4 regions of the Arthrobacter sp. FW306-1B-F12A genome follow, and region 3 is predicted to be linked to each of the others. Evidence: riboswitches for the same ligand, from Rfam matches in the RefSeq annotation. Region 3 holds a riboswitch; each other region holds the start of a gene.
The links. A riboswitch is a leader RNA that binds a small molecule or an ion and turns the genes downstream of it on or off. The one in region 3 is predicted to bind thiamine pyrophosphate.
Positions count from the first base shown of each region.

Region 1: it holds a riboswitch for thiamine pyrophosphate, as region 3 does, so the genes downstream of both, thiO (glycine oxidase ThiO) here and thiD (bifunctional hydroxymethylpyrimidine kinase/phosphomethylpyrimidine kinase) in region 3, are expected to answer to the same signal.
Region 2: it holds a riboswitch for thiamine pyrophosphate, as region 3 does, so the genes downstream of both, AC3WJU_RS19470 (ECF transporter S component) here and thiD (bifunctional hydroxymethylpyrimidine kinase/phosphomethylpyrimidine kinase) in region 3, are expected to answer to the same signal.
Region 4: it holds a riboswitch for thiamine pyrophosphate, as region 3 does, so the genes downstream of both, thiC (phosphomethylpyrimidine synthase ThiC) here and thiD (bifunctional hydroxymethylpyrimidine kinase/phosphomethylpyrimidine kinase) in region 3, are expected to answer to the same signal.

Region 1 is NZ_JBYSXD010000016.1:29,210-36,695, forward strand. Features, by position in the region: gene AC3WJU_RS10095 (DEAD/DEAH box helicase) at 1-964, opposite strand, end outside; gene AC3WJU_RS10100 (RNB domain-containing ribonuclease) at 1,253-2,767, opposite strand; gene thiE (thiamine phosphate synthase) at 2,805-3,494, opposite strand; TPP riboswitch at 3,521-3,640, shown strand; gene thiO (glycine oxidase ThiO) at 3,632-4,936, shown strand; gene thiS (sulfur carrier protein ThiS) at 4,933-5,169, shown strand; gene AC3WJU_RS10120 (thiazole synthase) at 5,173-5,979, shown strand; gene AC3WJU_RS10125 (4a-hydroxytetrahydrobiopterin dehydratase) at 6,042-6,374, shown strand; gene AC3WJU_RS10130 (hypothetical protein) at 6,406-6,708, opposite strand; gene AC3WJU_RS10135 (DUF3107 domain-containing protein) at 6,745-6,969, opposite strand; gene AC3WJU_RS10140 (TetR/AcrR family transcriptional regulator) at 7,020-7,486, opposite strand, start outside.
Region 2 is NZ_JBYSXD010000054.1:13,220-20,705, reverse strand. Features, by position in the region: gene AC3WJU_RS19485 (UDP-N-acetylglucosamine 1-carboxyvinyltransferase) at 1-1,434, opposite strand, end outside; gene AC3WJU_RS19480 (energy-coupling factor transporter transmembrane component T family protein) at 1,641-2,447, opposite strand; gene AC3WJU_RS19475 (ABC transporter ATP-binding protein) at 2,444-4,075, opposite strand; gene AC3WJU_RS19470 (ECF transporter S component) at 4,075-4,704, opposite strand; TPP riboswitch at 4,779-4,915, opposite strand; gene AC3WJU_RS19465 (NUDIX hydrolase) at 5,132-5,860, shown strand; gene AC3WJU_RS19460 (DUF4235 domain-containing protein) at 5,912-6,172, shown strand; gene mnhG (monovalent cation/H(+) antiporter subunit G) at 6,169-6,636, opposite strand; gene AC3WJU_RS19450 (MrpF/PhaF family protein) at 6,626-6,904, opposite strand; gene AC3WJU_RS19445 (Na+/H+ antiporter subunit E) at 6,901-7,467, opposite strand; gene AC3WJU_RS19440 (Na+/H+ antiporter subunit D) at 7,464-7,486, opposite strand, start outside.
Region 3 is NZ_JBYSXD010000025.1:45,595-53,080, reverse strand. Features, by position in the region: gene rpmA (50S ribosomal protein L27) at 1-78, opposite strand, end outside; gene rplU (50S ribosomal protein L21) at 139-447, opposite strand; gene thiD (bifunctional hydroxymethylpyrimidine kinase/phosphomethylpyrimidine kinase) at 868-2,388, opposite strand; TPP riboswitch at 2,380-2,476, opposite strand; gene AC3WJU_RS13385 (Rne/Rng family ribonuclease) at 2,621-5,764, opposite strand; gene AC3WJU_RS13380 (vitamin K epoxide reductase family protein) at 6,285-6,917, shown strand; gene ndk (nucleoside-diphosphate kinase) at 6,995-7,414, opposite strand; gene AC3WJU_RS13370 (DUF4233 domain-containing protein) at 7,468-7,486, opposite strand, start outside.
Region 4 is NZ_JBYSXD010000001.1:216,722-224,207, forward strand. Features, by position in the region: gene AC3WJU_RS01040 (glucose-6-phosphate dehydrogenase) at 1-650, opposite strand, end outside; gene ffh (signal recognition particle protein) at 802-2,367, shown strand; gene AC3WJU_RS01050 (alpha/beta hydrolase) at 2,471-3,220, shown strand; gene thiC (phosphomethylpyrimidine synthase ThiC) at 3,221-5,050, opposite strand; TPP riboswitch at 5,046-5,153, opposite strand; gene AC3WJU_RS01060 (amidohydrolase family protein) at 5,231-6,325, shown strand; gene AC3WJU_RS01065 (VOC family protein) at 6,404-7,282, shown strand; gene AC3WJU_RS01070 (hypothetical protein) at 7,353-7,486, shown strand, end outside.

The DNA.
Region 1 (7,486 bases), on a different contig from region 3:
GGCCGAGGTCGCCGTGGATGGCCGCGGCAGCGAAGCCGCGATCGACGAGCTCCTCGGCTACCTTGGCGGCGGTGCGCTTGGTCTTGGTGAAGATGATGGTCCGGCCGCGGCCGCGGGACTGCAGGATGCGGGCGACAACCTCGATCTTGTCCATGCTGTGGGCACGGTAGATGAGCTGGCGGATGTCGCGCTTGGTCAGGCCTTCGTCATTCGGGTCTGCGGCACGGATGTGCGTGGGCTGCGTCATGTAGCGGCGGGCCATGGCAATGACCGGTCCGGGCATGGTGGCCGAGAAGAGAAGCGTCTGGCGGACGGCGGGAGTGCCGGCAATCAAAGTCTCGACGTCCGGAAGGAAGCCGAGGTCAAGCATCTCGTCCGCTTCGTCGAGGATGACCATGCGAACGTTCTTGAGGTTCAGGTGCTTCTGCTTGTAGAGGTCGATCAAACGGCCGGGCGTGCCGACAACAACCTCGACGCCCTTCTGCAGGGCTTCGATCTGGGGCTCGTAAGCGCGGCCGCCATAGATGGTGGCGATACGGGCGTTGCGCTTCCGGGATGCCGTCTGGAGGTCATTGGCCACCTGGACCGCGAGTTCGCGGGTCGGAACAATCACGAGAGCCTGGGGTGCACCCGGGACAGCGAGCTTGTCGTGACCGGCGTCGCCCGGTCCGACGACGCGCTGCAGCGCAGGAATGCCGAAGCCGAGGGTCTTTCCGGTACCGGTCTTGGCCTGGCCGATGATGTCGTGACCGCCCAGGGCCACCGGCAGGGTCATGGCCTGGATGGGGAAGGGATGGGTGATTCCGGCGTCGGCGAGGGACTCGACGATGTCGGCGCGGACGTTGTAGTCGGCGAAGGACTTTTCCGCGATCTCGTGGGGTGTTTCGTCCGAGGAAATGGTTTCCTCGGGTTCGATCGTTTCGGTTCCGTCTGTCAGAACTTCATGGGTGTGCAATTCACTCACAGTGGAGTTTTCCTTATTCATTTGGGCTGCGCTGCGTGCTCAACGGTTGTGGCAGGGCCGTTCCGGAGCACGGACGGGCGCAAGCAAATCCAGTGGAAGCCGATCGCGGGCTATCTAAATACTGGCACTGGGGACCAGCTGGTGTATCTCAAGATCGCGTAGGGGCGGGCTTGTTGATGTCAAAAAATTAACTGAATCAACGACCGGGCATCCATTACTACTCACACAGTCTAGCGTCTGGGCGCAATAAACCCCGGATCTCGGCCGCGGTCCTGTGAACTGATTGCGCTACTGGAGCAGTTCGAAGGTGATTTGGCGGGTGGCAATGTCCGCGTCAAGCAGTTTCACGCGGACCTTCGTACCGGACTCCATTTCGCCATCGCAACGAGCGGTGACCGCCGGCTCGGCGATCTGGACGATGCCGGAGGGGCCGTGGGAGTTGCCGTTCCCATTCCCATTCCCGTTGTGGCCGTTGGTGCTGTTCCCGTTCCCGTTTCCGTTGTTCTTGGCAGGCTTCGATCCGGAAATCACCACGGCGTCGAATTCCTGTCCGACGTGGTTCACCAGGAGTGCGGCCTCCACCGTGTCCAAGGCGAGGCGCTCCATTTTGGCGGCAAGCTGGTCGGATGACGCCATGATCTCCGGCAGGCTCGGCAAAGCATCCCGGGCCCATGCAGGGATCTCCGTTCCGTTGCTCAGTGCTTCGCAGATGACCAGGACAAAACGATCGACCAGCCGGCGCAACGGCGCAGTGGTGTGGGCATATGGTGCGCCGATGGCTGACTGCATGACGCTGCCCGGTACTTCGCCGTCGAAAGGCGTGTAGCCGGCGCCCCGGAAAAGCAGCCCCGCGGAATGGAGAATGGCCAATTGCCGGGGGTCTTTGCCGTCGAGGCTCCGCAGGTACTCGCCGTAGCTGGTCCCCTCGGTCCAAGGCTTGCCGAGCGCCCCGGCCTGCCGTTTGAAATGGAGCAGCGAGCGCTCATCGGGAGCGGGCATGGTGCGCAGGATTCCAACCTTGCCGTCTAGCATCAGCTGGGCCGCCGCCATCCCGGTCATGAGCGAAATCTGGGCGTTCCAGTCCTCGACGGGCAGCGAGGGAGCTGCGACGATCCTGTACCCCCCGCCGTCGGGCAGTTGGACGATTTCTTGTTCAGGCATGTTCAGGCTCGCTCCGCCGCGGCGGCGTTCGAGTTCCACCCGTTTGAGCCCGACCTCCTTGAGCAACTGCAGGACGGGATCAGTTGTCCCGGAATCGATCGCGGACTGGACGCCCTTGTAGTTGAGCTTGGCGCGGCTGCGTACGCTTGCCCGGCGAACTGAGACGGTGCGGAACTCTGCTTCGGCATCGAGTTCGAAGTCCCACACGAACGCTCCGCAGTCCTGGCCCGCCAGCAGGCTTCCGGCGTGCTCGCTGATGATCTCGGGGTGCAGCGGTATGCGGCCGTCCGGCGCATAGTACGTCTGTCCCCGGTGGCGGGTCTCGGCGTCGAGCGCTCCTCCCGGTGGCACAAAGGAGGGCACATCGGAGATGGCGTAGAGAACCCTGTAACCATTCCCGGACCGCTCAATGAAGAGGGCCTGGTCGAGATCCGTGGAAGAGGCCGGGTCGATCGTGATGAACGGAACGCCCGTGAGGTCCTGCGCCGGCAGCCTGTGTCCTGAAACCGCGGCCTCCGCGTCGCGCAGTGCTTCAGCGGGATAACCCGCGGGCAGCTCGAGTTCGGTCCGAAGCGCCGCCAGTGCTTCCGCGAGCTGGTTCGACGTTTCAGAGACGTTCGGGGCTATGCGCTGATGTGACACGAAAGTCAGGGTAACTCCAAAATCTCCCGGCGTCTCGCTAGGCCGCCGCTGCGTCCAGTGCGGCCAGGAGTGCCTGGGCTGCCGCCGTCGGATCCCCGGCCTCGGTGATGGCGCGGACCACAACAATGCGGCTGGCGCCGGCCCTCACTACGTCTTCCACGTTGCTGAGATCGATGCCGCCGATCGCAAACCAAGGAAGCACTACGCCGCCGACGGTCTCTTCGTCTGCCTGCTTCACCGCATTGGCAGCGTACTTCACCAGATCGAGCCCGACGGCGGAGCGTCCAGGCTTGGTGGGCGTGGCCCACACAGGCCCGACGCAGAAGTAGTCCAAGCCGCTGCGGCCAGGCGACGCGGCGATGGCTGCGTCAATCTGCTCCGGCGTGTGCGTGGAGAGGCCGATGATGGTGGGGTCGTGGAGCAGCTTCCGGGCCGAGCGCAGCGAAATGTCCTTTTGGCCGATATGGAACACCGGTGCGCCGGCGAGGGACGCTACGTCCGCGCGGTCGTTGACTGCCCAGAGGCGCCCGTGACGGTGCGCCACGGATTGCAGGATCTCCAGGAGTTCCAGTTCCTCGGCCGCTTCAATGGTCTTGTCGCGCAGCTGGATGATGTCCACGCCGCCTTCGAATGCGGCATCGACAAACTGCTCAAAATCACCCTGTTGCTTGCGGGCGTCGGTGCAGAGGTACAGGCGGGCGGTGGTGTGGACATCGTGCGGGGTCATGGAAACAGAGTAGTTCCTCTAAACTGGGCAGGTACCGCGGGAGCCGCGGCGGCAGTCACAATCGCCGCGCGGCTGAGAGGGCTTCAGCGCCGACCGCTTGACCTGATCCGGCTAGTACCGGCGTAGGGAAGGACTCCATGGACGAAGTAAACACCCAGCACGGGCCCCTGCGTGCAGACGTGGCGGTGATCGGGGGCGGCGTCATTGGCCTGGGCATCGCGTGGGAAGCCCGAAGGTCGGGCCGCTCGGTTGCCCTGATCGATCCCGCGCCGGCCAGCGGCGCTACTTTCGCGGCGGCGGGGATGTTGGCACCAGTCAGTGAACTGCACTACCAGGAAGAGGACCTCCTGGAGCTCATGCTCGAATCGTCGGCGTTGTGGCCGGACTTCGAACACAATGTGACCGGCTCACGAACCGGACGCAGCACGGGTTACCGGACGACGCCGACCCTCGCCGTGGGTGCGGACGCAGCGGACCGCCGGGCGCTCGCCGATCTTCGGGACGTCCAGCTGGCCCATGGCCTGGTGGTGGAATCCGTGCCGTTGCGCGAAGCACGGGAGCGTGAGCCGCTCTTGAGCCCGCAGATTTCCTGTGCCTTCGACATCCCGGGCGACCACCAAGTGGATCCTCGCCGGCTTTCGGCCGCGATTCTAGGCGCTTTGGCAGACCACGAGCCAGGTAGCTCCAGTTGGATTCCGGGGGCCGAAGGCGGTTTCGCGGTCCGGGACATTGCGGCGGGCCTCCTGTGGGAGGACGGGCGCGCCGTCGGGGCCGTGCTCGGCTCAGGCATCGAAGTGCTTGCCACGGAAACGGTGGTAGCCAACGGACTCGATGCCGCCCGCGTGAAAGGACTGCCGGATGGATTGTCGCTCCCGTTGCGTCCCGTCTACGGCGACATACTGCGGCTGCGCGTCCCGGACCACCTGCAACCGCTGGTCACCGCCACGGTCCGGGGAATGGTGCGCGGAGTGCCCGTCTACATCGTTCCCCGCGATGACGGGACCGTCGTGATCGGCGCGACGCAACGTGAGGACGGATTGTCGTCGTCCGGGGGATCGGCCAACCCGGTGTCAGCCGGCGGCGTCTACCAATTGCTCCGCGACGCCCAGGTATTGGTTCCGGCCGTTGCCGAGCTGGAATTCGTTGAAGCAACTGCCCGGGCCCGTCCTGGCACCCCGGACAACGCACCGCTGCTGGGCCGCGTCGAAGGTCGGGAAGGAACCGTGCCCGGCCTCATCGTGGCCAGCGGCTTCTTCCGCCATGGCGTGCTCCTCACTCCGGCAGCGGCAAAAATCTGCGTTGGACTCATGGATGGCACCGCCGATTCCCGGTGGAACAAATTCCGCCCGGACCGCTTCTCCCGCCCGCTCTCAGCAGCAAGGGCTTCCGCAGACGGCCCATCGGCCGATACCTTAAATCCCCTTCTGAAGGACCACGCATGAACATCAAATTGAACGGCGCAGACCACACGCTGAGCGACGACGCTTCCGTCACCACCCTCGTCAGCCACATCACCGGACGCGTTGTGGATTCCAGCGGCCAAGCGGCCGACGGACGCAAGATCGGCGTCGCCGTCGCACGCAATTCCGAAGTGGTGCCGCGCAGCCAGTGGGCTGCTACCGCGCTCGCAGAGGGCGATGAACTCGAAATCGTTACCGCAGTACAGGGAGGCTGAACCATGACCACAGCAAGCACTCACGAAGCAGGCACCCGAACCGATGCCCTGGTGATCGACGGTGTTGAGTTCGGCTCGCGCCTCATCATGGGAACCGGCGGAGCTCCGAGCCTCGACGGCCTCGGGGCAGCCTTGCTGGCTTCCGGCACAGAACTCACTACCGTCGCAATGCGGCGGTACTCACCGACGGAAACCGGTTCGCTGTTCCAATTGCTCGTAGACCACGGCATCCGTGTCCTGCCCAACACCGCCGGCTGTTTTACCGCCAAGGATGCCGTCATGACAGCCGAGCTAGCCCGGGAGGCATTGGAAACGGATTGGGTGAAGCTCGAGGTCATCGCCGACGAACAGACGCTGCTGCCTGACGCCGTGGAGTTGGTGGATGCGACGGAGAAGCTGGTGGACCGCGGCTTCAAGGTCTTCGCCTACACCAACGACGACCCCGTACTTGCGCTTCGCCTGGAGAACCTCGGGGCAACTGCGGTGATGCCGTTGGGCGCGCCTATCGGCACCGGCCTGGGCATCCTGAATCCCCACAACATCGAGCTGATTGTGTCCCGCGCTTCGGTGCCGGTAGTGCTCGACGCCGGCATCGGCACCGCGTCCGACGCCGCACTGGCCATGGAGCTCGGCTGCGACGCCGTGCTGCTGGCCACCGCGGTGACCCGCGCGCAGAATCCGGTGCAGATGGGCGAGGCCTTCAAACACGCGGTCATCGCCGGTAGGCTGGCGAAGCAGGCGGGCCGCATCCCGCGCAGGGAACACGCCCTGGCCTCCTCGGCCATGGAAGGCCGGGCCGAGTTCCTCTAGCGGCCGACGCTGGCCGCTCCGGGGATTCCTGCGAAGATTCCGCGTCTGTGAAGGAGCCCCGAATGGCCGGCAAGGACGACATTCTTTCCAGGTCCACTATTGACGACGCCCTGGCGGAGCTGCCGGACTGGCGGTATCGCCAGGGCGCCCTCGTCACCGCCTACAAGTGCCCGACGTCGGCTGCCGCACTCGAGTTGATTGCCGCCGTCGGGCGCATTGCCGAACAGCAGAACCACCACCCGGACCTGGACTGGCGCTACAACCGGGTGTTCATCCGCTACACGTCCCACGATGCCGGGAGCGAGCTAACGCAGCGCGACGTCCGGGCGGCTAAGAGCGTCAGCGAAGCGGCCGCGGAAGCCGGGGCAGTTGCCAAACCGGAAGCCACGCCATGAGCCGGATCTGCAGATAGAGCCGCAGCGCTGGTTAGAGCCTCAGCGCCGCGGTCAGCTGGGCGGTGTCGTGCCGCTTCCGATGGCGGCCCAGGAAGTAGGACGCCACGGCGGCCGCCGCGGTCCCCAGAATGATGGGCAGGACCCACGGGATCCACGTCACGCCAGGCTGGTAGCCAAAGCCAAGTTGGATGAAGATCACCCAACTCAGCATGGCGACGGCGACCGAAACGCCGGCGGGCAGGGTGATTCCGTACGTTCCACGGTGTTTGTCAGTTCCCCAGACAATGAAGCCTGAAGCGATGGTGGCTAGCGCCACGATGACAAGTGAGAGCATGCGGACTCCTGGCTCGCTGGTGTTCTTGCCTGTTGCTTAGAGGGCGCCGAAGCCGACCCGGCGTACTTCCTCGGCGCCGATCTCCACGTATCCGAGGACATTGCCGGGAACGATGACCTGGCGGCCCTTTTCGTCGGTCAGGCGCAGGTCCGTGCCGTTGGCAATGGCCTCGCTCACGATCTTGGCAACAGCCTCGGCGTCGAGAGCGGACTCAAGCGCGATCTCACGGCCAACATTCTGAATGCCGATCTTTACTTCCACAGCGGGGCCTCCCAGCCAATCAAAAAAATACTCAGTCCTCTATTTGTAGTCTAGGACTCTTTCGGGAAGCGACTGATTCCGCGCCAAGCTAAACGGTAGATCAGGTCGCTGGCGACATCGAGGTCCAAATCGCCGTCGGTTTCGAGCCAATACCGCGCGCTGACCTGCGCCATTCCCGCCAGGCCCCGGCCCAGCAGCTGGGCCTCCAGCGGGGGCAGCTTGGTGTCTTCGGCGATGACCTTGGCGACGGCGTCGGCGAAGGTGCGGTTGAAAGTCTCCAGCCGGGAGCTGACGTCCGGGTCATTGATGAGATCGGATTCGAAGACGAGCCGGTGGGCTTGGTCATCGCCCGCGATGAAACGGTAGTAGGCGCGCATGACGGCCTGGACGCGCTCCTTGTTGTCCGACGTCGAATTCAGCGCCGTGAGCATCTGGTCCGTGAGCGTGGCCAGGTGGCTGTCGAGGAGGGCCATGTAGAGCTCCCGTTTCGACGGGAAGTGTTGGTACAGCACCGGCT
Region 2 (7,486 bases), on a different contig from region 3:
CAACTCGGACGTGCCGCGGGCCGCCAGCATGGCCAACAACAGGCAAGCTGCGGGTCGGAGTGCCGGGGGGCATCCGACTTCCGCGCCGCGCCACTTGGTGGGGCCATTGACATAGATGCGGTGCGGATCGAGCAGTTGAACCTGGGCGCCGAGCTTGTTGAGTTCGGTCAGGTAGATGGCCCGGTTTTCGTAGACCCAGTCGTGGATCATGGTCTGGCCTTCGGCGTTGCCGGCGATGACCGCGAAGAACGGCAAGTTGTCGATGTTCAAACCCGGGAACGGCATCGGATGGATCTTGTCCTCCGGAGCGCGCAACCGTGATGGCTTGGTGGTGACATCCACCAGGCGCGTCCGTCCGTTGCGCGCAAAATACTCGCCGGAGATGTCGAGCTGTTGACCCATCTGCTCGAGCGTGGCAAGTTCGATCTCCATGAACTCGATGGGGACCCTGCAGATGGTGACTTCCGAGTTGGTCACGATGCCCGCGGTGATCAGGCTCATGGCCTCGATCGGGTCTTCGGACGGGAAGTACTCAATGTCGACGTCGATCGCCGGGCGCCCAGTGATCTTCAGGGTGGTTGTCCCGATGCCGTCGATGACCACGCCGAGCCCCTGCAGGTAGAAGCAAAGGTCCTGCACCATGTAATTGGGGCTGGCATTGCGGATCACTGTGGTACCGCTGCGGTGTGCGGCGGCCATGATGGCGTTCTCCGTTACGGTGTCACCGCGCTCCGTGAGCACGAAGGTGCGGTGCTCGCCGTCGGCCGGCGGCGCCTGCACGGAATAGAAGCCCGACTTGGCTTCCACGGAGAGTCCGAACTGCCGCAATGCCTGCATGTGCGGTTCCACGGTCCGGGTCCCGAGATCGCAACCGCCGGCGTAGGGCAGCTGGTACGAGGCAGCCTCATCGAGGAGCGGGCCGAGCAGCATGATGACGCTGCGGGTGCGGCGTGCGGCTTCCACGTCCATGGAGGCGAGGTCCAGCGTTTCCGGGCGGCGGATGCGCAGATCGTTGCCGTTCAGCCAGGTGCATTCGACGCCGATGGAGGTCAATACCTCGACAATCCGGTTGACTTCTTCGATCCGGGCGAGCCGTCGCAAGGTGGTGGTGCCGCGGTTGATGAGGCTCGCGCAAAGCAGTGCGACGCCGGCATTCTTACTGCTGTTGACGTCCACCGAGCCGGAGAGCGTACGTCCGCCCTCCACGCGCAGGTGGGTCATCTGCCGTTTGCCGACCTTGACGATGGTTCGCCCGAAGATCGACTCGAGGCGCTCGATCATGCGCAGGCTAAGGTTCTGCTTGCCTTGTTCCATGCGGGCAATGGCGCTTTGGCTGGTGCCCAGTTCCGAGGCGAGCTGTCCCTGTGTCCAGCCCTTTTCGCCGCGGGCGTCGCGAAGGAGGAGACCTACATGTTCGGCAGTCGGTTGCGTCATGATCAATAAATATCACAGATGGTCTAAGAATTGGAGATTCTGCGACGCAACCCGCTGATTCAGCCCGAGAATAGTCGTCTCGTGCGATAACTAAGTCGCAACGGCCGCCGTCGCGTGCCCGGGGCTGCCGGATGGCGGCCCGCCCAATACCCAACTGAGTCGCAGTTGTTGTCGTTTTGAAGCGTCAAAACGACAACAACTGCGAGTCAGTTGGGCTGCTTCAGCCAGACGAAGTGCCAGGTCCCTGCCCATTGGGCCGCGAGTACGGCCGCGGCAGCGATGACCAGCCCGCCGCCCAGAACCCAGACGTCCAGGCGGCTGTAGGTGGATTCGCGCGCCCAGGTCCGCCGTCCGCCGCCGAAGCCGCGCGCCTCCATGGTCACCGCCAAGCGGGACGCCCGTCGAATCGCCTGGACCAACAAGCCGAAGCTTTGGCCAAGCATGGCCTTGAACCGTTGCGGCGGACTTCCGTGCGAGCCGACACCCCGCGCGCGCCGTGCCATGCCGATGGTCTGCCACTCCTCCGCCATGAGTCCCACGAGCCGCAGGGCCGCCAGGGTACCCAAGACAAAACGGTGCGGCAGTTTCGCCTTTTGCGCCAGGGCATCGGCGAGATCGGTGGGATCAGTGCAACTCATCAGGAGAATGGCAGGCAGCGCTATGGCAAGACCCCGCAGCATGAAGCCGAGTCCAAGCTGAAGCGAGCCTTCGCTAATGGACCAGATCCCGACGTCGAGCAGTATCCTTCCGCTGTCGGCCGACAGGATCGCGGTGCTCCAACCTCCGAGCGCGGCCGCGATAATCAAGGGCCAGCCGCGCTGCCAGAGCAAGCGCACGGTGAGCCCCGCGAGGGGGAACAACGCCAATTCGCCGAGGAGCGCGGTCGAGGCTGACACCAAGTCGATGGACAACGCCAACACCAGGGTGATCAGGAAGACCGACACGAACTTGGCCAGCGGATTGGCGCGTGTCAGGAGGGCGTTGTTGCCGCGCAGGGTTAGGGCGTCCCTCATGCCGCACCTGATTCCTGCCGGGTGCCGCCTTGGAATGCAGGCTCGAGCCGCATCTCGGCGCCGCCCAGGACGGAGCTGAATTCCTGGTCGTGGGTCACGGAAACCACGGAGGTGCCGGCGTCGAGCAGTTCGGACAGGAACGACGCAAGCTCAGCCCACGTGTTCGCGTCCTGGCCGAAAGTGGGTTCGTCCAGCACCAGGACGCGGGGGTGCGCGGCGAGCACCGTCGCCACGGATAGCCGCCGTTTTTCGCCCCCGGAGAGCGTGTACGGATTGGCGTCCACGAGATGCCCCAAGCGCAGCCGTTCCAGCAACTCGTCCACCCGTTCCTCGCCATGGCCAAGATGCTTGGGGCCGAACATGAGCTCATCGAGGACGCGGCCGGTGACGAACTGGTGCTCGGGCTCTTGGAACACAGTCCCGATGCGGGAGATCAGCTGCTGGGCCTTCCACTTGAACGGGTCGGGGCCCGCGCCGTCGCTGAGCCCGACGGCGGCAGTCACCGCCCCGGATATCGGCGCCAACAGCCCCGCGAGGGTCAAAGCGAAGGTCGATTTTCCGGCGCCATTGGGACCGGTGATGGTCAGTGCCCGCCCGGCAAACACTTCGGCGTCGAGTCCGGACTGCACAGGACGCGGGGCGATCGTTTTGAACCCCCGGCGCCGTGTCCGTTCGCGGGACACCGCAAGCTCCTGGGTGGCGAGCAGCAACTCGCCCCCATTCCGGGAGCTCCCCGCCCCGGAGTCGGCCGCCGGTCCGGCGCCTGTTCCCGAACGTGGGCGGGTGGCCGGCACGTAACCAGGCACCCAGACGCCCGCAGCAGTGAGCATGTCCCTTGCTTGCGCCAGAACCGTGTCCGGGTCGCCGTCCAGAAGCACCGCCGGCGTCGAACCTCCCGCGGAGGAGGAACTGCCCGGCTGAAGCACCACAATCCGGTCCACGAGGTCTTTCCAGACCGATACCCGGTGTTCCACCACCACCAAGGTGGCGCCGGTCTTGTCCAGGCAGCGGCCCACGGCATCGCGCACTTCCAAGACGCCGGCCGGGTCAAGGTTGGCGGTCGGCTCGTCCAGGAGGATCAAGCCGGGCCGCATTGCCAGTATGCCGGCGAGCGCAAGGCGCTGTTTCTGCCCGCCCGAGAGGGCCGACGTCGGGTGGTCGAGCGAAAAGTTGCCGCTGGCACTGCCACCGGCCCTCCGCAGCAGCCCGACGTCGTCGAGCGCTTCATGGACCCGCTTCCAAATCTCGTCCCGCGGCACGCAAAGGTTCTCGGCGCCGAACGCGACGTCGTCGCCCAGGCGGGAAAGCACCACCTGGGTTTCGGGGTCCTGTTGCATGAGTCCGGCACGGCCCCGCTGGGCCTTCGGGGAAACGCCGTCAACCAGCAACGAGCCGGTCTCGTCGGCGTCGTCGCCTTCCTCGCCCAGCACGCCCGCCAGGGCATGGAGGAACGTCGACTTGCCTGCGCCCGAGGGGCCAAGCAGCAGGACGCGCTCGCCCGGACGGATGTCCAGGTCCAGGGCGTGGATGGCCTGCGTGGTGCGGCCGGCGTGCCGCCAGCCCCAGCCCTGCGCGGAAATGGCGGCGGGTCGCACCACGGCAGAGGTGCCGGAATCAGGACTGGGCATCAGGAAAAGACGGGCTCCGAGGCGGCCTTGCGTGACGCGAACGCGCTCAGGACACCGGTCCTGGCCAGGCCGCGGGTAGCGATCCAGGACAGGGCACCGGCAATGACGGCCCCGGAGATCGTGCAGAACACGATGTACGCGAGCTTGTCGACCGGTTCGTAGGCGATGTTCCAGCCCCACGGCAGGAAGGAGTCGTTCAGGCCGCAGAACAGGCCCGCACCGGCACCGGCCAGCAGGGACACCGGCAGGTTGAACTTCTTGTACATGAAGGCCAGGAAAATGAGTTCCGCACCGAGGCCCTGGAGCAGGCCCGAGATCAGCACCGTGGTGCCGTACTGGGAACCCATGATGAGCTCACTCGTGGCGGCCACTGTTTCGCAGAAAATTGCCGCACCGGGCTTGCGGACGATGAGCATGCCCAAGACTGCCGGAATCATCCAGCCGCCGGCGATCAGGCCGCTCAGGGGCGGGTAGCCGGCGGACATAGGTGTTGCAACCAAAGCCATCTGGTCCCATGCCCAGAAGATCACGCCACCGGCGATCGAGATGAGTGCCGCCACGACGATGTCCACGACGCGCCAGTTGTAACCAGGCTTGGTGAGGCCCGGCCTTGCAGAAATACCAGTCATTTTGTCCTCCTGAGGAACAGGAGGGGAAAGTGTTCCCGGTTGCCTGCGAGCGGCTTCCGCCGCGCCGGTCCGGACACTATGAGAACTCGACTCCCTTGCGCCGGTACTAGCCGGATCAGGTTCGAGGGTCTGCGGCTGTCCGCACTCTCAGCGCCCGTCCTCCGTGCCGCATTGCTGCGTGCCCGACGGCGGCGCTCCCCTGTCGTTATCAATCCACCCTTTTGGGCGTGGTTCAGTTTACACCTTGGCGGGGTTGCGGGCGCTGTGTTGGCGTCCGCGGAACGGTCACAAACACGCGGGGACGACGGATTCTGCTGGATCACTCGCCGGGTGAGCGCAGGCCGGCCCGGAATGGCGCGGGCGGCCGCAGAAACTGGGACAATGATCCAGCAGAATGTGACGCGGCAGAGCGGGCAAAGGAGCGGTCTTGGCAGGCAATGGCGAAGCGAACAGCACCACGGTGGCGGAACCGAGGCTCGCCGCAAGCGTGATCCTGGTCCGGGATGCCGCGGTTCCCGGGGGCTCTCAAGGTGCGGCGCAGGCTTTGGAGGTGTTCGTCCAGCACCGGGTTTCCACGATGGATTTCGCCGCGGGCATGGTGGTCTTCCCCGGGGGCCGGGTGGACCAGGTGGACAGCTCCGGCTGGGACTTCGCGGACGACGTCGTCGAGCAGCACGCCGCTGCATGGCACCGGAGCAGGATCGCCGTCGAGCCTGCCTCCGCCAGGTTCAACGCCGGCCGGGTGCTGGCGGCCGCGCAGCGTGAGGTGTTCGAAGAGGCCGGGCTGAAGCTTGACGCCGCCACCCTCCGCCCGTGGGCCAACTGGGTCACTCCGCAGGACCAGCCCAAGCGCTTCGACACGTACTTCTACCTTGCCTGCCCGGTTTCCGGTGCCGAGCCAAGGCACCAGACCACGGAAGCATCGTCGTCCTTGTGGATGCCCGTCCGCGGAATCCTGGACGCCGAAGACGCCGGAACACTCAAGCTCATGCCGCCCACGCTTGCGCTGCTGGATGAGCTCCTTGCCCTCGGCACAGTGGAAGCGATACTGGCCGAGGGCCGCGACATCGTGCCTGTCCGTCCAAAGCCCGGGGCCTTGGAGGAGTTCTTCCGGCAGAGGCGCCAAGCTCCATCCGTTGCTCCGGAACTGCCCTGAAGTGGGGTTAGGCTGGGGACGGTCCTGTTTCCACCCGCAAGGAGTCCCGGAATGAACCTCCTCATCAAACTGCTCGGCACCGGCGTGAGCATCGGCGCTGGCTTTGTCGGCACCAAGCTCGTCAATGCGCTGTGGGAAAAGTCCACCGGCAAGAAACCTCCCAAGGGTCACGATGACATGGAGGCAAGCCTGCGCTCTGCACTGACCTTCGCCCTGATTTCGGCGACTGTCAGCGCCGTCATCCAGGTTTTCGCAAGCCGCAGTACCCAGCGCGCCATCTCGCGTTTCTCGAAGACGCAGGACATCGTCTAGGCTGACGGCCCGCCGTTGGCGCCGTGAGGGCCTGGGCTCCCGCCGTTCCCGGTGTGGGGAGTTGTCGGGTCGGCTTGGGCTTTCTCCGCTGCCCGTTGACCGGCGGCCCGCAGCACCACGGCCTCGAGTTCGTCGATGCTCAGCAACTCGGGGTGCAGGTGCTTGGTCCGGTAGCCTGCGCGGCCCACCATGTGTGCGGACACCGGCACCGTCAGCAATTGGAAGATCCAAGCGACGGCCAGGATCGGCCACACCCACCATTCGCGCATCTGCAGCCCGATGGCCGCCAAGACGAGGAACAGCCCGAGCACTTGCGGCTTGGTAGCTGCGTGCATGCGGCTCATCAGGTCCGGGAAGCGCAACAGGCCGATCGCCGCGCCCAATGACATCACCGCACCGACGATCAGCAGCACCGCGGTGACGGCATCGATGACGGCATCCGCTCCGGTGGCGTCAGGAGTCATTGACCTGTCCTCTCCGGTCGGCCACGAAGCGCGCCACCGTCACCGATCCGATGAAACCGATCAGCGTCAGCGCGACGAGCAGCACGAGGTTGTTGAGGTGCCTGTTGACGGCCATGTCGATGGCCAGCGCAGCACCCAGTATGGCGAGCAGCACGTCCGAGGCGAGCACCCGGTCCAGCAGGGACGGCCCGACGGCGATCCTGTAGATCGCGCCGGCGGCGGCGAGGCTAAGGATCACCGCCGTGACGATCAGCACGATGTCTTTCACGAGCGAGCTCCCCTCGTTGCAGGCCAGCCTTCGGCCTGGAGTGCGTCCATTTCCGCCTGGGTACCCATGATCCGGATCAGCGAGGCCTCCGTGTCCTGGACTTCCTTGCGCAGCTTGGCGGTGTCCACATCGTTGCGGACATTGAGCCCATGGATATAGAGCGTGGACGTCGAGCGGTCCACCTCCACCACCAAGGAACCCGGAATCAGCGAAATCACGTGCCCTGTTGCGGTCACCATGAGGTCGGAATGGCTACGGAGGGGAACAGCGACGACGGCGTTGGTTACCAAGGGCCCGCGGAAGACCGCGAGGTACATGACCTGGAAGCTCGCGGCCACCACTTTGCCAAGGAACTCGACGGCGAAAGGAATGGCGCGCAGCACGTTGAATCGTCCGCTGAGCTCCACTGGAGGCAAGTAGAAGACCCTGGCTACCACTACGGCGATCAGCGCACCGAATACCAGGTTGCCGGGGCTGAAGTCCCGCCAGAGCGCACCCCACACGACCACCAGCCAGACCAGCAGGGGCAACTCGGTGCGGAACGAAATCCGCTTGCGGCTCACTTGCCAACCCCCTGCAGTG
Region 3 (7,486 bases):
GAAGCGCTTTACGCCGAGGTACTGGGCGTTGGAGTCACGACCGTTGCGAGTGGAGCTCGCGCCTTTTTTATGTGCCATTTGAAATGCCTGCCTTTAAATTCTGGGGAATCTGTTGAAAACCTGAACAGCAACCAGTGGTTACTTGATACCGGTGATCTTGATCTTGGTCAGTTCTTGACGGTGACCCTGGCGCTTCTTGTAGCCGGTCTTGTTCTTGAACTTCTGGATGACGATCTTCGGACCACGGAGGTCTTCGAGGATCTCAGCCGTAACCTTGACCTTGGCCAGATCCGCAGCTGCGGAGGTGACCTTGTCACCGTCCACCAGGAGCAGTGCGGGCAGCTCAAGGGTGCTGCCGGCTCCACCGGGGACGCGGTTCAGGGTTACGTAGTCTCCAACGGAAACCTTTTCTTGGCGGCCGCCTGCGCGGACAATCGCGTACACCACTTGGGCACTCACTTCTCTCGACGTTTATTACTAAATTTGCGTGCGGAACCCCGATCCAAAAACGGGCCTGGTTCACGCTGTGCCTCAACGCCGTGGACTCCGGTACGGAATCCATGAGTCATCCCTCGAATAGTTCTAAATGAAAGGTCAGTTCCAAATGAACGGTTTCTAGGGGCATAACCCAAGTGTTGGCGTAAGCACCGAAGATCTAGATTACGCTAGTTTCGCCTTCGGCTGCAAATGAGGCCAGGTCCGGAGGCTGCCACGTGATGGCTGCCACAGACTGGCTATGCCGCCATCCGGTACCGTGCCCGTCCACCTTACCCTGCCGGCCGTGAAAAGCTCGGATCCTCACGCCGACACGCTGCAACGCCTGCGGGGACAGGCCCCGTTCCGGTGCCTCCTCCCCGGAAGACCGGCTCAGCCGTGCAACCTTGGAGCATCGAAGAACGCCGTTTCATAGCGGCAGGATTGGGCAAACGCCTCCATCATCGCTGTGCACTCCGCGGGCGACGCAACCTGCGCGGCGGCATCCGTGATGTCGATCGCCTTGCGGGTGGCCTCCGCGAACGCCTCGTCCGCGTAGGTGCGCAGCCAATCCGCATAGGGGTGCTCGTCCGATGCTCCGGCCTCGACAAACCCATGGTGGAGCCGCTGTCCCACCTCGGCGTACAACCAGTAGCAAGGCAACACGGCAGCAACCAGCACCGCATAGCTTCCCGACGCCGATGCCGCCAGCAAGTGGTCCACGTAGGCCTTGGTGACCGGGCCCAGCTCTCCGCTCACCTGGCGTCCACTGAGCCAATTCCGGTGCAGCTCGGATTCGACTTCAAGGCACATCTGCGAGCCGCGGGCCCAGAACAGCTGTTCGGTTTCACTCGGAGCGAGGGCGCTTGCCCGTGCCAGGACCCTGGAATAGCCGTTGAGATAGATGGCATCCTGGGACAGGTAGTAGCTGAACTGCGCTTCGCTGAGACCACCGGATTGCAAGTGCTGGATGAAGTCCAAGCCATAAATGGCTGCCAGTTCCGTTTGGGCGGCGTCCCACATCCGGACGGCGAAGTCCCCCGGTTGAAGGGCCTGCTGGAGCGCGTGGAAATGATGGATCGGCCCGTTGCCCTTCCCTACTTCCAGCACCCCGGACCGGGTCAGCGCCTCCTGGAGCCAGGGCTTGACGACACGCAAAGCAGACTCCCAATCGCCGAGCCGCGCCTTGGCCGTCGCCATCGCCGACGACAGGGAACATCCCGTCCCATGGCTATTGCGGGTCTCCACCCGTTGGCCGGCGAATTCCACCACGTCCTGGCTCAGGACTCCCCCGGTATTGACCAGGGCATCGGGGCAGCCGGCTCCCTGCAGATGGCCCCCCTTCACCAGGACGGTGTTTCCGCAGCTAGCGGCCAGGCGCTTGCCTTGCTCCAACGCCGATGCCCAATCAGTGGCAACAGGCTCGCCAAGCAGCATGGCCAATTCCGGAAGGTTGGGGGTCACCAGGTCTGCGAGGGGCAGCAGTTCCCGCAGTGCGGTTTCAGCGGACTCCGCGAGGAGCCTGTCGCCACTGGTCGCGATCATCACTGGATCCAGGACGACGACGGCGGGGCGCGCCTCGCCGAGCCAGCGGCGGACTTCGTGGATGACCGCCGCGTCCCCGAGCATGCCGATCTTGACGGCATCAACCGTGATGTCGTCGCTAATGGCGTCCAATTGCTGGCGCAGGAACTCCACGGGAGGCACATGGACGCCAGTGACGCCCTGTGTGTTTTGTACAGTGAGCGCCGTGATGACGGCCATGCCGTAGCCGCCGTTGGCCGCAATGCTCTTCAGGTCTGCCTGGATCCCGGCACCACCTGAGGGGTCCGAGCCGGCGATGCTGAGGACCCTGGGGATGGGGCGCTGGATGGCCTTGAGCGGGTAGACAGATGATTGCGCCGAAACAGTCATGCGAGACATCCCTTCGCCGGTGCTAACCGGACAGGTTCAACGGGTCTGGTCTCAGCCGGCTCGGTGCGCGGCACCCCGTGTCAGTCCCCTAGCTTAACCCTGATCACGCCTCGCCCGCTGAAATCGCCCATTGCAACCGGACTGCCAGGGTCGGCGGATTGGCCCACAACGCCGAAACCCCGGCGGTTTCCACAGGAGCGGAAACGGCCGGGGCTTAGGCACGGTACTGCGTTCAGAGTTCGGACTTCGGCACACCGACGCCGAGGATGATCGGTTCCGCTGCCGCCGTCGGCTTCGTCGGGGCGGCGTCTGCCGCCTTGGCCTCGTGCGCGGCCCCACCGGAAGCAGCCGCGGCAACCTCGTGGTGCTCCACGTTGGTGGCGTTGGCGGCACCCTGGGCCCGGCTGGCGCTACGGTTGCGTCGGCCTCGGCGTCCACGCGAACCCGAGTCCGGGGATTCACCGCTTGCAACGGCTGCGGGGGCCCCTGCGGGGGTTTCCTTGGCTGACGTTGACGTCGTGGCGGTGTCCGGAGCTTCTCCGAGGCCTGCGAATGCCTGTGCCAATAGGTCCAGGCTCATGGCAGGTGTGCCACTTGCAGCCTCCTCTTCGTGGTGGACGAAAGGCAACGCAACTTCCTCGCCGCCGAATCGCAGCACAGGCTTCGAACGTTCCTCGCCACTCGAAGCAGCGGCCGGAGCCTGGACCGGGGCCGCTGGGGCCTGGACCGGGGCTACTTCCGCTGCGTGCCCGTCGGCGAGCAATTCCGCCGCGTGGTGGAGCTCGTCGTCGTGCAGGTGGGCAGCGTGGGCTGCAGCCGCGATGGTGGCAAGGGCTGCGCGGGTGGCTGCCTGCCGGTTCGGGTCGGTGGATTCCACAGTGTGGACCGGCACCGAAGGGGTGACGGGCAGTTCAGTGGTCCCCGGCCCCGTGCCGCGGCCGCGGCGACGCTTGCGCTGCTCGGGGCGGACGGCTGGCTGTGACTCCGTGCGCGGGTGGTGGTGTTCAGCTGCCACCACGTTGGCCCGACGGTGCTCCACGGGCTCGTCGTGCGTGACGATTCCGCGCCCTGCGCACGTCTCGCACTGCTCGCCGAAGACCTCCAGCAGGCCGGTGCCCATGCGCTTGCGGGTCATCTGGACCAATCCAAGCGAGGTCACCTCGGCGACCTGGTGCTTGGTACGGTCCCGGCCGAGGCACTCGACCAGGCGGCGCAACACGAGATCGCGGTTGGATTCCAGGACCATGTCGATGAAGTCGATGACGATGATTCCACCGATGTCGCGCAAGCGGAGCTGGCGGACCACTTCCTCGGCAGCCTCAAGGTTGTTCTTGGTGACGGTCTCCTCGAGGTTGCCGCCGCTGCCGGTGAACTTCCCGGTGTTGACGTCGACAACCGTCATGGCCTCCGTGCGGTCGATCACGAGCGAACCACCGGAGGGCAGGAAGACCTTGCGCTCCAAGGCCTTGTGGATCTGTTCGTCCACACGCCATGCCGAGAAAATGTCCTGATCCGAGGTCCACTTCTCGAGGCGTCCCACCAGGTCCGGCGCCACGTACGTGACGTAGGCCTCGATGGTGTCCCAGGCTTCATCGCCGGAGACGATGAGCTTGGAGAAGTCCTCGTTGAAGACGTCACGGACAACCTTGATGGTGAGGTCCGGTTCGCCGTACAGCAGTTCCGGAGCCAGGATCTTGGTGGACGTGGACTGGCTTTCGATGCCTTCCCACTGGGCCCGCAAGCGGTTGATATCGTGCGTCAGCTCTTCCTCGGAAGCACCCTCGGCGGCGGTGCGGACAATAACGCCCGCGTTCTCCGGGAGGCGGTCCTTGAGGATTTTCTTCAGGCGATTGCGCTCGACGTCGGGCAGCTTGCGGGAAATTCCCGTCATTGACCCGCCCGGTACGTACACAAGGTAGCGGCCGGGAAGTGAAATCTGGCTCGTCAGGCGTGCGCCCTTGTGGCCCACCGGGTCCTTGGTGACCTGGACCAGCACGGAGTCGCCTGACTTCAGGGCGTTCTCGATGCGGCGCGGTTTGCCTTCCAGGGTGACGGCATCCCAGTTGACTTCACCGGCGTACAGCACGGCGTTGCGGCCGCGTCCGATGTCTACGAACGCGGCTTCCATCGACGGCAGCACGTTCTGGACCTTGCCCAGGTAGACGTTGCCGATGAGGGAATCCTGCTGTGTCTTGGACACGAAGTGCTCCGCGAGCACGCCGTCTTCGAGGACACCGATCTGGATCCTGTCGTCGCGCTGGCGAACGATCATCTGGCGGTCGACGGACTCACGGCGAGCCAGGAATTCGGCCTCGGTGATGACCTGGCGGCGGCGGCCGGTCTCGCGGGATTCACGGCGGCGCTGCTTCTTTGCTTCAAGGCGGGTGGAGCCCTTGACGCTCGTGACTCGGTCGGAGCCGCTGGTGGACTCAACGTGCGCGCGGGGAGCGCGGACGCGGGTCACCGTGTTGGGGGGATCGTCGTCTCCGCCGCCCGTCAGTTCCAGGTCCTGATCGCCGCGACGACGGCGCCGGCGACGGCGGGAGGTCACGCCTTCTTCGAGGGCCTCCTCGGTACCGGCTTCTGCCTCGTCCTCGGATTCCGCAGAGGTTTCTTCTCCCGCGTCATCACGCTCGGTGCCCCGGCGTCCGCGACGGCCACGGCTGCGACGCCGACGGCGGCTGCCGGCTTCGTCCAGTTCGTTCTCCTCGGAACCTTCCTCAGCTTCGGCCCGCGGTTCCTCGTCGACGACGGCCGGACGGACAACGGCGCTCAAGTCAGGTGCCTGGAAGATCATGGACGTGACGGAGGCAGGTTCCAGGAACAGCGACGCGATCGGACTTGCGGCTTCGGCGTCGACGGCCGGCTCCCCGGTGGTTTCCTCGGGCGCGGGCTCCTCGGCCGGCGGCTCCACAGTGGTTTCCCCGGGCGACGCAACGTCGGCAGCCGGTGTTTCAACCGGGGCTTCTTCGGCAACGGGCTCGGCGCTCTTTGCCCTCGTCGTACGACGCCGGCGGACCGGTTTTTCGGGGGCGGCTTCGGCCTCTGGTGCTATTTCAGGTACGACGGCGGCAGCAGCCTCCGGTGCCTCGCCACCTTCCGTGGACGCTTCTTCAGCGAAACCCGGCAGCGGCTCGGAGGTTTCGACCTTCTTTCGAGCCCTGGTGCGCCGGACGGGAGCCTTGGGCGTTTCCGTGTCGCTCGCTTCGGCGACAGGCTCGGCGGCGGTTGCGGCAGCTCCGGCGTCGGGGGCTTCATCCGCGGCGACCGTCTTCGGTGCAGCCTTGCGGCGGGTGCGGGTGACCTTTTTGGGTGCTTCGGTGGTCTCGGTGGACGCCGCATCTTCGGCGGCGGCTACAACTTGCTCATTATCCATATGTGGCAACACTCCTGCCCTTGCGCAACCGCCACATCCGGTGCCCAGAGGGGCAATATTGTCAAAACCCGCAGGCGTTGACAGAAGTCAGTAGTAGTCTTTCCGGTTCGCACCAGCATGGGGGTGCGGCATCCACGGAAAGCCGGCTTCGCTCCAAACCCGTTGTTCTAATGCCACAACCAGGTGCCGTCCATGGTCACTGCGGCCCTGCCGGGGATCATTGGATCCTGGGCATGCCCTGCAAATGATTGGCGGTCTTGGGAACAAGATACCGGACCGGATTCCGCATGTGGATCGGCTTCCGGCCATGTTCATTCTCTCACACGCCCGCACTCCCGGCAGGAAGCATGCCCTGAAAGCTTCCGTGCCGCCGCCTTTGCTGGACGCGTCCTCCAGCCTCCGCGGCTAGAATCCTCCCAAGAGCAGTCCCCGGTCCTGCGCCGGGCCATCCAGAAAAGGACAGCCAACCATGCCGAGCCCCGCCAGCCCGAACCTGGCCAATAACGATGCCCCCTCCCTCATGCAGGAGGGAACCGGCAAGCACACCGACGACGCAGCCATGCCGCGTATGGTCCGCGACCGCCCCTTTGCCTGGCTCTTGCTCGCCACCGGCGCCATCGCGTGGCTTGCGTCCGGCGCACTCGTGCTGGAAAAGCTGCAGGTTCTCATGGACCCCAACCACATAACGGCCTGCGACCTCAATCCGTGGGTGTCCTGTGGCAGCGTCATGAAAACACCGCAGAGTTCGGTTTTCGGTTTCCCCAACATGTTCATCGGGATTGTCGCCTTCGCCGTGATCATCACCACCGCCATGGCGATCTTTGCCGGGGCCAAGTTCGCCCGCTGGTATTGGATCGGACTGCAGACGGGCGTCACACTGGGGTTCATCTTCATCGTCTGGCTCTGGTCCCAGGCCCTGTATGTCATTCATATCCTGTGCCCGTTCTGCATGGTGGTGTGGGCATGCATGATCCCGCTCTTCGTCTTCGTGACCATCAGGAACGTGGCGCACGGAGTCATTCCAGCGCCCGCAGGACTGGCCAAGATCCTGAGCGAATCCGGTTGGATCATTTCCGCGCTGCTCTACGTTGGCGTGATCGCCAGTATTTTCTTTGCCTTCATCAACGTCTTCATCGGTACGTCGGGTTACTAAGCACCAAGCCGTCAACAGCGGAAGGGGCCCATGTTCGCGTGAACATGGACCCCTTCCGCTTTTGGTGTGTCTGAAAACTACGCGCCGAACCAGATCTTGATCTCGCGCTCGGCGGAATCCACCGAATCGGAACCGTGGACCAGGTTCTGCTGCACAGCCAGGCCCCAGTCACGGCCGAAGTCACCGCGGATGGTGCCGGGCGCCGCCGTCGTCGGGTCCGTGGTTCCAGCAAGGGAACGGAAGCCTTCGATCACGCGGTGGCCCTCGAAGATGGCAGCGACAACCGGGCCGCTGAGCATGAACTCGACCAGCGGCTCGTAGAACGGCTTGCCCAGGTGCTCTTCGTAGTGCTGCTCAAGGAGATCGCGGGTTGCGTTGACCTTCTTCAATTCGACCAAGGAGTATCCCTTGGACTCGATGCGGGCGAGGATGCTGCCGCTCAAGTTGCGGGCGACGCCGTCGGGCTTGATCAGTACAAGGGTGCGCTCAATGCTCACGGTTGCTCCAATGTTGGATGTGTGGGTTTCCCAGCCAGTTTACGGGGTTTCGCTCAGGCGACGCCCGCGCTG
Region 4 (7,486 bases), on a different contig from region 3:
CGCCCTTCGAGTGCGAGGTCTTCGTCGAAGATGATCTCCACTTTTTCGATGTGGTCCCGGTTCCACACCGGCTCCAGGAACCTGTTGGCGAAGCGCAGGCCCAGGATGTTGAAGACGGTGGCCTTGCCAAGGAAGTGGTCCACGCGGTGGATGTGGTCTTCCGGGACCAAAGCGGCGAGGGTCTTGTTGAGTTCACGGGCGGATTCGGAGCTGGATCCGAAGGGTTTCTCCATCACCAGGCTAGTTTCGGGAGGGAGCTGCTGGGCGGTGAGGACCTCGCAGGCCTTCTGGCTGATGTGTGGAGGCAAAGCGAAATAGACGGCGATTGGTGCTTCAAGCCCGGCCAGGAGCGTCGCGAGCTGGCCGTCCGCCGTGACATCCACTTGATGGTATTCGGTACTTTTCTCCAGTGCCGCGATTGCTTTCTTGCCTGCGGCACTTGCACCCTTGGCTGCCTCCTCGAAGGCGTCGCCCACGCGTTTGGTCCATTGTTCGGGCGTCCATGGGTCGGAGCCCGCTCCGACAAGCTTCAGGCCGTCCGCGAGGCCGCTTGCCACGAGCCTGGCGAGGCCCGGCAACAGCAATCGGCCCGTCAGATCTCCGGAGGCGCCTAGGATGAGCAACGTATTTACTGTTGTTTTGCTGGTCACTGTGCCAGCATGCCATCTTGCAGGCGCGTCTTGGTACCCTAGATAGTCGAGTCCCTCAGTTGAGTCAGATTTGTTTGGGGCAGGAATCGTCAAGATATTGGTGCGTCGGAACGGCCGCCATTCGTAGACCATTGAAAGAAGTGCACGGCGCGTGTTCAATTCACTCTCTGACCGGTTGACAGCAACCTTCAAGAATCTCCGTGGCAAGGGCCGCCTCACTGAGGCCGACGTCGACGCCACCGTCCGCGAGATCAGGCGTGCCCTTTTGGACGCCGACGTTGCCGTGCCCGTGGTCCGCGAGTTCACCGGCCGCATCCGTGAACGCGCCTTGGGCGCCGAGGTTTCCGCGGCACTGAACCCGAGCCAGCAGATCGTCAAGATCGTCAATGAGGAACTCCAGGAGATCCTCGGCGGCGAGACCCGCCGTATCCGCTTGGCGAAGACCGGGCCCACCATCATCATGCTCGCCGGCTTGCAGGGTGCGGGTAAGACCACCCTCGCGGGCAAGCTTGCCAAATGGCTCAAGGCGCAAGGCCACAGCCCTGTGCTCGTTGCCGCCGACCTCCAGCGTCCAAACGCCGTTACGCAGCTCCAGATTGTCGGCGAACGGGCCGGCGTACCTGTGTTCGCTCCGCACCCCGGCACCACCTCGGATCTGGATGTTCCCACCGGCGACCCCGTCGCCGTCGCACGCGCCGGCGTCGACGAAGCCCGGCAGAAGCTGCACGACGTCGTGATCGTGGACACCGCGGGACGCCTCGGCGTCGACGCCGAAATGATGGACCAGGCGCGCCGTATCCGCCAGGCGATCATCCCGAACGAAGTGCTGTTCGTCATTGACTCCATGATCGGCCAGGACGCCGTCAACACGGCAGTTGCCTTCGACGAAGGCGTCAACTTCACCGGCGTCGTGCTGTCGAAGCTCGACGGCGACGCCCGCGGTGGTGCCGCGCTCTCGGTCGCGTCCGTCACCGGCAAGCCGGTCATGTTCGCATCCACCGGCGAAGGCCTGGACGACTTCGAACTGTTCCACCCGGACCGCATGGCTTCCCGCATCCTCGACATGGGTGACGTTCTCACCCTGATCGAACAGGCCGAGAAGAACTGGGACAAGGATGAAGCGGCCCGGATGGCGAAGAAGTTCGCCGACCAGGAAGACTTCACCCTGGACGACTTCCTCGCCCAGATGCAGCAGATCCGCAACATGGGCTCCATGAAGAAAATGCTCATGATGATGCCGGGTGCGCAGAACATCCGCCAGCAGCTGGAGCAGTTCGACGAGCGGGAAATCGATCGCGTGGAGGCGATTGTCCGCTCCATGACCCCGCACGAGCGTCTGGCTCCGAAGATCATCAACGGCTCCCGTCGGGCCCGCATCGCCCGTGGTTCCGGTGTGCACGTCTCCGAGGTCAACGGCCTCCTGGAGCGTTTTGCGCAGGCCCAGAAGATGATGAAGAAGCTGGCCCAGGGCGGCGGCATGCCCGGGATGCCTGGCATGCCCGGCCTCGGTGGCGGGTCCCGCAAGGCAAGCAAGAATGCGCCCAAGAAGAAGGCCCGTTCCGGAAACCCCGCCAAGGCTGCCCAGGAACTGCGCGACGCCGAGAACAAGCGGGCGAACGCCGTCCGCACCGGCGCGGCATTCGGCCAGCCTTCCGGCGACTTCGACCCCTCACAGCTGAACCTGCCCAAGGGCTTCGACAAGTTCCTCGGCAAGTAGCCGTCCCACCCAACTGGCTAGCAGTAGGTGTCGTTTTGACCCCTCAGAACGACAACAACTGCTAGTGAGTTGGGTTGTCAGCCCCGTGCCATAGGCTGGGGGGATGCAAAAGCAGCGCGTCGTGTTCGTCCATGGAGCAGGCACATTCGGCGCTGCGGCGTGGCCGAAACAGCATGGCATGGCGCTGGCGTACGATGCACTGTTCCTGAAACGCCACGGCTTTGATGCGCAGACCGAGCCTTTGGAATCCGATGTTGCAGCCGATGTGGAGATTATCCTCGAGTGCCTCGGAGCTCGGGAGGCCGCATCGGCCCCGGGCCCCGCGCGTGGGGGCCATGTGGTCGCGCACTCGCAAGGCGCGATTTCCGCCATGTTGGCCGCGGTGGAGCGGCCGGACCTGGTCCGCTCCCTCGTGCTCGTGGAACCGGCTTGTCTTTCATTGACAGCCGAACTACCCGCCACCGCGGCGTACCGGACATTGATGGAGCCGTTGTTCCGGATCCGGCACGAACTCAGCGATGACGATTACCAACGCGAATTCGTCCGCAGGGCGTTTTCTTCCGAGGCGGCTGTCCTCAGCACCCCGGAGGCCCGGCGAACCGCGCGGCGCCTGCGGCTGCAGGCTCCGCCGTGGGAAGCGCCCCTGCACATTGTGCCGGGAGTTCCCACGCTTGTGCTGACCGGTGGTTGGGAACCCCTATACGAAGAGATCGCCGGGTACTTGCAGGAAACCGGCGCCCTCCACCGCGTTGCGGCTGGAGGACACCGGCCTCATGACTCAGTTGAAGGAGACCGGATCATCCGCTCCTTCATCGCGGATGCCAGCCGCGCAGGATCAGTCCAGGCTTCCTGATCAGTTCAGGTTTCCTGACGCCGCCTCACGTTTTCCTGCGGGAACCTCAAGCTCGGGCAAGTAGACCTTGCCCCCTGATGCCAGGAACTCCTCGCTCTTTTCGCGCATGCCGCTATACATTTCCGCGATGGCCGCTTGTGAATCAGCCGAGCCGTATTCGTCGCGGATGTCCTGGCTAATGCGCATGGAGCAGAATTTTGGTCCGCACATGGAGCAGAAGTGCGCCGTCTTGGCCGGTTCTGCCGGGAGTGTCTCGTCGTGGAAGGATTCGGCCGTGACCGGATCCAACGACAGCGCGAACTGGTCACGCCAGCGGAACTCGAAGCGGGCCTTGGACAGCGCATCGTCGCGTTCGTGGGCGCCGGGGTGTCCCTTGGCCAGGTCAGCGGCGTGGGCGGCGATTTTGTACGTGATCACGCCGGTCTTGACGTCGTCCTTGTTGGGCAGGCCCAGATGTTCCTTCGGAGTGACGTAGCAGAGCATCGCGGTTCCGAAGCGTGCGATCTCCGTGGCGCCGATGGCGGAGGTGATGTGGTCGTAGCCCGGGGCGACGTCGGTGACAAGGGGGCCCAGCGTGTAGAACGGCGCGCCGTCACACAGCTCCTGCTGGCGCTCCACGTTCTCCCGCACCAAGTGGAACGGGATGTGTCCGGGGCCTTCGACCATGACCTGCACGTCGTACTGCCACGCGCGCTTCGTGAGCTCGGCCAAGGTGTCCAGCTCGGCGAACTGCGCGGCGTCGTTCGCGTCCGCCGTCGCGCCCGGGCGCAGTCCATCACCCAGCGAGAACGCGACGTCGTACTTGGCGAAGATTTCGCAGAGCTCGTCGAAGTGGGTGTAGAGGAAGTTTTCCTCGTGGTGGGCCAGGCACCAGCCCGCCATGATGGAGCCGCCACGGGAAACGATGCCCGTCACGCGGTTCGCGGTGAGCGGCACGTACCGCAGCAACACGCCGGCGTGGATGGTCATGTAGTCCACGCCCTGCTCGCACTGCTCAATGACGGTGTCGCGGAAGATTTCCCACGTGAGCTTGTTGGCTTCGCCGTTGACCTTCTCGAGGGCCTGGTAGATGGGCACGGTGCCGATCGGTACGGGGGAGTTACGGATGATCCATTCGCGGGTGGTGTGGATGTCATCGCCCGTGGACAGGTCCATGACGGTGTCGGCGCCCCATTGCGTTGCCCACTGCAATTTGTCGACCTCTTCGGCGATGGAGCTGGTGACGGCCGAGTTGCCGATATTGGCGTTGATCTTCACCAGGAACGCCTTGCCGATGATCATCGGTTCGGATTCGGGGTGGTTGATGTTGTTGGGGATGATGGCCCGGCCGGCAGCGACCTCGCTGCGGACGAGTTCCACATCGCAGTTTTCGCGAAGTGCCACGAACTGCATTTCGGGCGTGACGATGCCCTGTTTCGCGTAATGCATCTGTGTCACGGTCTTGCCGTCGACGGCGCGGCGGGGCACCGGCTGAGCCCCCTTCCACTCCGCGGAGGCGGCGCCGCGGCGGACGGCAGACTTGCCGTCGTCGAGCAGGTTCCGTTCGCGGCCGCTGTAGGCCTCGGTGTCGCCGCGGGCTTCGATCCACTCGCTGCGGAACGGTTCGAGGCCCACTACGGGATCACTCCCGGGTCCGGCGGTCCGGTACACCTGGAACGGGGCGTTGGCCTCGCCGTTGGGGGACGGTTCGAGGGCGATTTCCGTCACTGGAACCCGGATTCCCGTGTCGGCATCCTCCAGGAACGCGAGGGAATGCGACTTGAGGGATTGGGTCACATCGTGGTCCGATCCCTTTTGGGTAGGGCTCAGCTGTGTTTCTTTGGTGCTCAAAGGATTACTCACTTCCTTCGCCGGCATTACCCGGACAGGTTCAACGGTCGCAGGCTGCATCAGCCCGATCTCAGCCCTTGCAAGGGCCCCCGTGTGGTCGTAGACGAAGCTACCACAGCTGCCAGCGCTTGTGACAGATGTGACCGCGCCGGCGAAGCTCCCGGGAACTAGGGTGGAATCATGGCGGAAATCATCGAATTCAGCGGCGCCGTCCTCACCGGGCCGGAGGAGGAACGGCGCGGCCTCTGGTCGGTCGACGGACGGCTGACCTTCGTCCGGCCCCTTGCGAAGCCCGACGTCGTCCTGGACGGTTGGGTGCTTCCCGGCCTGGTCGACGCGCATTGCCACGTTGGCTTGGGCAAGGGCGGAGCTGTCGACGAGGAGACTGCCCGCCTGCAGGCGACTGCGGACCGGAATGCCGGGACCCTCTTGATCCGCGATGCCGGATCCGCAAGCGACACGCGCTGGCTGCAACGCCGGGCGGACATGCCGAGGATCATCCGCGCGGGCAGGCACATCGCGCGGCAACGGCGGTACATCCCCGGGCTGGCCGAAGAGGTGGAGCCGGAGGATCTGATGGAGGCAGTCCGCAAGCAGGCGCGGTCCGGAGACGGCTGGGTCAAGATCGTGGGGGACTGGATCGACCGCTCCGCCGGGGATCTCGGCCCGTCCTTTCCGGCCGCCGTCGTCAAGGACGCCGTCGCGGCCGCACACGACGAGGGGGCGCGGGTGACCGCCCATTGCTTCGCCGAAGGGACAATCGATGACATGCTCGACGCCGGGATCGACTGCATCGAGCACGCCACCGGATTATTGCCCCACCACATTCCCCGGCTGCTGGACCAGGATGTGCCGATTGTCCCCACGCTCATCAACATTGCGACGTTTCCGGACATCGCGAAGCAGGCTGAAACCAAATTTCCGCGCTACGCCGCCCACATGATCGCGTTGTGGGAGGGCAGGCATGAGCGGGTCCTTGAGGCGTTCGACGCCGGAGTGCGGGTGTACGCCGGAACCGACGCCGGAAGCGTCATCAAACACGGCCGGATCGGCGAGGAGATCCTGGAACTCCAGCGGGCGGGTCTTCCGGCGGCCGCCGCCCTCGATGCTGCCTGCTGGTCCGCCCGTGAGTGGTTGGGTGCCGACCGCATCAGCGAAGGCGCCAGCGCAGACGTCGTGCTCTACGCAAAGGATCCCCGAGCGTCCCTAGAGATCGTGCTGCAGCCCGGATGCACCGTTCTGAGGGGACACATTTCAGGAAGCGCCGGGCATTAGGAATAAATTGAAGCTTCAAGTAATTTAGATACATAGAGGTTGCCGAAGGGCGGCGCCACAAAAAGCCGGGAGTTTCACATGACCATCACATCCAGCCAGGATCTCCTTCCTGCCGAACTCACCATGGGCACTGTCATGCTCAAAGTGGGGGACATGAAGCTCATGGGCGACTACTACCAGCGGGCGCTGGGGCTGGACGTTGTCGCCGAACAGGACGGCGGGCTCTACTTCGGCCGGCTAGGCAAGCCGTTGGTGCACCTCGCGCCGGCCGCTGGTCTCCAGATCCCGGGCCGCGGAGAGGCCGGACTCTTCCACACGGCGCTGCTTTTCGAGGATCAGCCCTCGCTCGCCGCAACTGTTGCCTCCGCCGCGCAGTACGAACCCCACGCCTTCGTCGGCAGTGCCGACCACTTGGTCAGCGAAGCCTTCTACTTCACCGACCCGGAGGGCAACGGCATCGAACTCTACTACGACAAGCCCCGTGAAGGCTGGGAGTGGAACGGCAGCTCGGTCGTGATGGACAGCTTGCCGCTCCCGCCGCAGCGCTACCTCCAGCAGTACCTGAGTGAAGCGGCCGTGACGGGCCAGCATGGGGCGGGCGCCGGCGTCGGGCACGTCCACCTCCAAGTGGGTGACGTGCGGACCGCCCATGATTTCTACGTTGACACCCTGGGCTTCGAGCAGACCGCCGGCTGGCACGGGCAGGCCCTGTTCGTCTCCGCGGGTGGCTACCACCACCACATGGCCATGAACGTGTGGAACAGCCGCGGTGCAGGTCCGCGCAAAGACACCCTCGGCCTCGGGGAGGTTGTCATCGAGGTGCCGTCAGGAGACGACGTCGGCGCGCTCGCAGATCGCCTCAAGGTAGCGGGCATCGCCTCGCACCACACAGGCCAGGAGCTGCGCTTCGAGGACCCGTGGCGCAACCGTCTGCGGGTCGCGGTCCGCTACGCTTGATCCGACGGCGTGGCGCATCTCGGCCGCTGCGCCGCAGCTCCGTTGGCACGACTGAATGAGAGTACTTTCCATGGGCTTTGCTGAAATCTTTGTTGCCACCCACGATGAAGCACTCAAGAGGGCCGCTGCCCTGGAGAAGGGCAGCGACGTATCCGGCGCCGCGGTACGGATCCCGGGAATCAGCGATTTCGAAGTAGAACAACT